Regions from separate parts of the Variovorax boronicumulans genome, predicted to be linked through region 2. Evidence: riboswitches for the same ligand, from Rfam matches in the RefSeq annotation. Region 2 holds a riboswitch; the other holds the start of a gene.
The links. A riboswitch is a leader RNA that binds a small molecule or an ion and turns the genes downstream of it on or off. The one in region 2 is predicted to bind glycine.

Region 1: linked by a shared signal. The riboswitch ahead of gcvT (glycine cleavage system aminomethyltransferase GcvT) and the one ahead of VHAB30_RS22315 (D-amino acid dehydrogenase) in region 2 are both predicted to bind glycine.

What each region holds. Positions count from the first base shown of each region.
Region 1 covers NZ_BKDH01000001.1:3,006,612-3,009,986, reverse strand. Annotated here, with positions in the region: gene gcvH (glycine cleavage system protein GcvH) at 1-68, opposite strand, end outside; gene gcvT (glycine cleavage system aminomethyltransferase GcvT) at 140-1,336, opposite strand; glycine riboswitch at 1,384-1,488, opposite strand; glycine riboswitch at 1,501-1,591, opposite strand; gene VHAB30_RS13785 (hypothetical protein) at 1,623-2,159, opposite strand; gene VHAB30_RS13780 (L,D-transpeptidase Cds6 family protein) at 2,256-2,738, opposite strand; gene VHAB30_RS13775 (MFS transporter) at 2,999-3,375, opposite strand, start outside.
Region 2 covers NZ_BKDH01000002.1:524,406-527,780, forward strand. Annotated here, with positions in the region: gene rfbB (dTDP-glucose 4,6-dehydratase) at 1-1,009, opposite strand, end outside; glycine riboswitch at 1,128-1,218, shown strand; glycine riboswitch at 1,263-1,369, shown strand; gene VHAB30_RS22315 (D-amino acid dehydrogenase) at 1,461-2,768, shown strand; gene VHAB30_RS22320 (RtcB family protein) at 2,788-3,375, opposite strand, start outside.

The sequences.
Region 1 (3,375 bases), on a different contig from region 2:
ATGCCGACGGTAGCGGCGCCGCCTTCGGCCGCCACCCATTCGTGGTCCTTGGTGTATTTGATGCTCATGAAAAAACTCCTCGTGGAAAAAATGGAATCGGGGTGCAGAGCCTAGCCGGGTCTGCGGTGTTCAGTGTCGGTCAGCCGCGGTAGTAGCGCGTCGGCACGAAAGGCAGGGTCGAGACCTCCATCGGCACCGGCTTGCCGCGCACGATGGCCTGCACGCGCGTGCCGGGCTCGGCGAAGGCGGCGGCCACGTAGCCCATGGCCACGCAGCGGTCGGCCGTGGGACCGAGCAGGCCGCTGGTGACGGCGCCGATGTCGTGGCCTTCGAGCGACTGCAGCAGCGTGCCGTCGCGCACCGGAATGCGTTCGAGCGCCACGAGGCCGACGCGCTTGCGCGTGAGCGTCTTGTGGTCGGTGTGCCCGGCCGCGCCCGAGGCGACGGCGGTCAGCTGGGCCAGCACCTTTGCCGCGCCCGGGAAGCCGCCTTCGCGCGCACCGCCGGCGCGGCGCACCTTCTGGATCGCCCAGTTGAGCGAGGCTTCAACCGGGGTCGTGGTGGTGTCGATGTCGTTGCCGTACAGGCACAGGCCGGCTTCGAGCCGCAGCGAGTTGCGCGCGCCCAGGCCGACGGGCTTCACCTCGGGCTGCGCGAGCAGCAGGCGGGCGAGGGCGTCGGCGTCTTTTGCGGCCACCGAGATCTCGAAGCCGTCTTCGCCGGTGTAGCCGCTGCGGGTGACGAAGGCCGCGATGCCGCCGATCTGCACCGCGCCACCGGTCATGAACACGAAGCGCTCGATGCCGGGCGACAGGCGCGCCAGCGTGGCGGCGGCCTGTGGGCCCTGCAGCGCCAGCAGCGCGTGGTCGGGCAGGGGCTGCACCTGGCAGCGCGCGCCGATCCTGGCCTGGATGTGGGCGATGTCGGCCACCTTGCAGGCGCCGTTCACGATCACGAAGAGCGAACCGTTGCCTTCGTTGAAGAACATCAGGTCGTCGAGGATGCCGCCCTCGTCGTTCAGCAGCAGGCCGTAGCGCTGCTTGCCGGCGGGCAGGTCGACCACGTCGACGGGCATCAGGGTTTCGAAGGCGGCGGCGGCATCGGGGCCGACCAGGCGCAGCTGGCCCATGTGCGAGATGTCGAACAGGCCGGCCGCGTCGCGCGTGTGCTTGTGCTCGGCCATGAGGCCGGCGGGGTACTGCACGGGCATGGAATAGCCGGCGAAAGGCACCATGCGGGCGCCGAGCTCCACGTGGAAGTCGTACAGCGGGGTCTTGAGAAGTTGAGTATCCGAAGAAGCGGAAGCGGAAGAAGCGGAAGCGGAAGAAGCGGCCACGGGGCACTCCAAAGGGGCAGTCGAAATCCATGGCTGCAACGCCACGGGCCACCCCTGCTGTCCGCTTTACCTGAGAGATTCGCCCCACGATCGGGGTTTGCTCCTTCGGTGGGCCGCGTGCAATGCCACGGCCTCTCTCCAGCAAGGAAACGCCGGTGGTTGCCGGCGTCTTGTCAGTCCTTTTGCCTGAGCGTTCGGGGAACCCCTGCGCCTTCGGCGGCCCCGTCGCGCGGGGCTCTCTCCTGACCCGGCGAGTGTAGTGGATCGCGGGGCCGGGGCTGGCGGCTCAGTGCACGGTTTCTGCCGGCGGCAGCAGCTTGTCGATGCGCTCGCGCAGCGAGTCGGCGCGCTCGGGGCCGGCGGCTTTCTCGATCTCGGAGAGCATCAGCGCGGCGATGGTCAGCATGGCCTCGCGGTCACGGGCCTCGCGCAGGGCGTCGCGCATCTGGTTGGCGAAGCGCGGGTCGCGGCGCACGAACATGCGCTCGCAGATGTCGAACAGGAACATGCGCGTGGTGGCCAGCGAGCGCTTGCCGTCGAAGCTGTCGGCCGAGGTGGCGACCTGGATCGGCTCGGCGGCGGGGACGGGCGTGGGGGCCGGTGCGGGCGGTGGCGCGACCGGGCGCGCGACCTGCAGGTAGCCGCGCTGCATCAGCCCCTGGATCGCCTGCTCGGCCTCGACGCGGCTGGGGAACAGCGGGCTGAAGTCGGTCAGCGAGCGCCGGCCGTCGGCCATGAGCAGCAGGGCGCGCTCACGCTGGCTGAGCGTGCGCTGCCCGGCCTGGAGTTCGTCGCGTGCCTTCTCGGTCTTGGTGGGGAACATGGCGGCCACAGCTTTCGGAGGTCGAAGGCTGCAGCATCGTTGCAAGTGGTGACATCTTCGTGAACCATTTGCCTTACAGGGACAAGGCGGCGCGCGTCAGTTGCCCGCGCTTTCCTTGCGGATCAGCCAGCGCGGGCCCACGCGCTGCAGCTCGAGCGTCTTGCGGTCGGTCTCGGTGAGTGCGTCGGCGCTGTAAATCTGCCGGAACTGCGCGCTGGCCGAGGTGCCCTGGACGCTGATCACCAGCCCCTCGATGCCCACGCTGATGCGCGACTTGCCCGTGATGCGGGCGCGCCGGTCGGCCTCCCAGCGCTCGCGGGTCTGGCCGCGCGCGGGGGTGAAGTCGCTCGCGTAGGCGGCGAGGTAGCGCTCGACGTCGCGCGCGGACCAGGCGGCGGCCCAGGCGCGCACGGCGCTTTCCACTTCGGCGAGGTGGGTGACGGGATTGGTGGGGTTGGCGGGGGCGGCTGCTGGTGCAACGGCTGCAACGGGTGCGGCGGCCGGCGTGGCCGCGATACCGGCGGTGGCCAGCAAGCCGGCAGCGACAAGGCTGCTGCCCTGGGCGACGATTCGGTGCATGGCGTCCTTCTCTTTCCTTCTTCTTGTCTGTCAGGCTCGACGTCGAAGCTTGCGTCGATTCTGGCAGTGAAAGAGAGCGCGTGCGGCGTTGAATCGCCCACGGATTTCGGTGGTCCGTGGTTCAGGGCGCGTGCACAGGACACCGGGTACTTCCCTCCGCGAATGTCCCCCGCCTTCGGCTCCTCCTTGATTTCGCTGCGGGAAGCACCCAGTGCCCTGTGCACGGTGGGCGCTGCCGTTGCGCGGGAACGGAACTCAACTCAGGCCGCCGCAGCCTCGCCCGCCATCACCTGCACTGTGCGGTTGCGCAGCCGCAAGGCGAGCACGGTCGCGACGCACAGCACGCACAACACCACCGTGAGCGTCACGCCGAGCCCGCGTGCATCCGACAGGAGGCCGAACAGCGGCGACACCAGCCCGCCGACCGAGAGCGCGAGACCGAGCGTGATGCCGCTGGCGGTGGCCGGGTTGCGCGGCAGGTAGTCCTGCGCGAGCGTCACCTGCGCGGCGAAGGGCAGGAACATGCTCATGCCGAGCCACGCGGTGCAGGCCAGCGCCGCGCCGGGCGTGGAGGCGAGAACGAGGCCCGCCATGGCGGGCAGCGCGAGCAGGTAGCCGCAGCGGATCGTGCCCATGC
Region 2 (3,375 bases):
CGTTGCGCACCCACTCGCCGTTGGCGAGGTACCACTGGACGGTCTTGCGGATGCCGGTATCGAAGGTCTCGGCGGGCTTCCAGCCAAGCTCGGCCTCGAGCTTGCGTGCATCGATGGCGTAGCGACGGTCGTGGCCCGGGCGGTCCGTGACGTAGGTGATCTGCTCCTTGTACGGCTTGCCGTCGGCGCGGGGGCTCAGCTCGTCGAGCAGCGCGCACACGGTGTTGACGATCTCGATGTTGGGCTTCTCGTTCCAGCCGCCGACGTTGTAGGTCTCGCCGAGCTTGCCGGCTTCGAGCACGCGGCGGATGGCGCTGCAGTGGTCCTTCACGTAGAGCCAGTCGCGCACCTGCATGCCGTCGCCGTACACGGGCAGGTTCTTGCCGGCCAGTGCGTTGACGATCATCAGCGGGATCAGCTTCTCGGGGAAGTGGAACGGGCCGTAGTTGTTCGAGCAGTTGGTGGTGACCACCGGCAGGCCGTAGGTGTGGTGCCAGGCGCGCACGAGGTGGTCGCTGGCGGCCTTGCTGGCCGAGTACGGGCTGTTGGGCTCGTACTTGTTTTCTTCGGTGAAGGCCGGGTCGGTCTTGGAGAGCGAGCCGTAGACCTCGTCGGTCGACACGTGCAGGAAGCGGAAGGCGGCCTTCTGGTCGGCCGGCAGGGCGTTCCAGTAGCCGCGCACCGATTCGAGCAGGCGGAAGGTGCCGAGCACATTGGTCTGCACGAAGTCTTCCGGGCCGTGGATCGAACGATCCACATGCGATTCCGCGGCAAAGTTCACGACGGCACGGGGTTTGTGCTCGGCCAGCAGGCGATCGAGCAGCGCGCTGTCGCCGATGTCGCCCTGCACGAAGACGTGGTTCGCGTTGCCCTTGAGCGACGCGAGGGTCTCGAGGTTGCCTGCGTAGGTCAGCTTGTCGAGGTTCACGACGGGCTCGTTGCCCTGCGCGATCCAGTCGAGCACGAAATTGGCGCCAATGAAGCCTGCGCCGCCGGTAACCAGGATCATGGAGTCCCCTGCATGTAGAAAAAAGTTTGCTTTACCAAAAATCAACATTCAATTATCCCATCGGTGTGAAGTGCCGATGTACAGGGCTTGGCCGGCTTGCGGGGCCCGCCTACAATCGCCAACAATTGCAGGAGAGCGGGCCTCCACGGAGGCCCTACCGAAGGCGCAAACTCCCATAAACGCTCAGGTCGGCCCGACGAAATTCCAGGCAACGCCACGGAACTTCGGCAAGGGGTCAGTACTGCACTCATCGATACAGCCGTCTGGAGAGCCGCCACGCCATGTGGCGCACCGAAGGAGCAAACCCGCTGCGGGTGCAGCAGGGTGAATCTCTCAGGTACCGAGGACAGGGGGAGCGGCAACTTGGACATCGGTCGTCTGGTTGCTTGCTATTTTTTCAATAGCACTCCACGCCCGCCGTTCAAGCGCTGCAAACTCAAAGGTACTTGCAATGCGTGTGATCGTTCTTGGCGCCGGCCTGCTCGGCGTGACTTCGGCCTACTACCTCCAGCAACTCGGCCACGAGGTGACCGTGATCGACCGGCAGGCCACCCCGGCCGCCGAAACCAGCTTCGCCAACGGCGGCCAAATCTCGGTCAGCCATGCCGAACCCTGGGCCAATCCGAGCGCACCGCTGAAGGTGCTGCAATGGCTCGGCAAGGAAGATGCGCCGCTGCTCTTTCGCATCCGCGCCGACATGCGCCAGTGGCTCTGGGGCCTGCAGTTCTTGCGCGAATGCACCCCCGCGCGCACCCGCCACAACATCGAACAGATCGTGCGTCTCGGTACATACAGCCGGGAAATGTTGCAGCAATTGCGTCGAGACACCGGCCTGAACTATGACCAGCGCACGCAAGGCATCCTGCACTTCTACACGACGCAAAAAGAATTCGATGGCGCCCTCGCGCCCGCCGAGCAGATGCGCGCCCTGGGCTGCGAGCGGCTGGTCATCTCGGCCGACGAGGCCATCAAGATCGAACCCGCCCTCGCCCACATTCGCCCCCAACTCGCCGGCGCCACCTACACCGCCGAAGACGAATCGGGCGACGCCAACCGCTTCGCGCGCGAGCTGGTGAAGCTGGCCGAGGCGGCCGGCGTGAAGTTCCTCATGAGCCACACCGTGACCGCGCTGCGCGAAGCCGGCGGCAGCATTGACCACGTCGAGGCGACCGACAACGAAGGCCGCTTCCAGCGCATCCGCGGCGATGCCTTCGTGCTTGCGATGGGTTCGCTGAGCCCCCTGTACGCCGCGCCGCTGGGCATCCGCCTGCCGATCTACCCGGCCAAGGGCTACTCGGTGACGCTGCCCGTGAAGGACGCGTCGAAGGCGCACCAGGTCTCGCTCACAGACGACGAATACAAGCTGGTGTTCTCGCGCTACACCTCCGAATCGGGCGACCGCCTGCGCATCGCCGGCACGGCCGAGCTCAACGGCTACGACCGCGACCTGAACCGCGTGCGTTGCGAAGCCATCGTGCGGCGCGTCGAAGAGCTCTTCCCTGGCGCCGGCGACACCGAGCGCGCGCAGTTCTGGACCGGCCTGCGCCCGGCCACGCCGAGCAACGTGCCGCTGATCGGCAAGACCAAACTGCCGAACCTGTTCCTCAACACCGGCCACGGCACGCTCGGCTGGACGCACGCCTGCGGCTCGGGCAAGTCGATCGCGCGCATCGTGAGCGGGCTGGCGCCCGAGGTCGACTTCGCGTTCGCCGGCATGCCGGCGCCCGCGCCACGCGCCGTGCAGCCCGCACTGGGCTGACACGACACGCGCCCTCGGGTCACGCCTTGAACGTGACCCAGGGCTTGAGCCGCACGGCGCAGCGGATGAGCCCCGCGCTTTCCTGCGCCTCGATCACCGCGCCGATCGGCTTGTAGGCCTGCGGCGCCTCTTCGATGCGGCGCTCTTCGCGCAGCGTCACGCATTGCCAGCTGGCATCGGCGTCGTCGGGTGCGGGCCGCATCGCGCGCACTTCCTGCCGACGCATGCGCCGGCCGGCACCATGGCTGCACGACCACAGCCAGTCCTCATGCCCCAGCCCGGTCGCGAGGTACGAGTGATCGCCCATCGACCCGGGAATCAGCGCCAGGTCGCCCGCGTGCGCCGGCGTCGCGCCCTTGCGATGGATGTTCATGCCGTGCTCGCGCAGCACGACGTTGTGCGGCACGTCGACCACCAGCGTCGACGCCGTGGCGCCCAGCAGCTCGGCGAAGTCCTTGCGCACCAGCTCGGCCAGCACGACGCGGTTGGCCCACGCATAGCGCGCGGCCACGCCCATGGCTTCGAGGTACTCCTGCGCCAGCGGCCCGGCCAGGCCGTACAACCCGCTCTTCGGATGGCGCAGGCCCTGCGGCCACTCGGCCCGCGC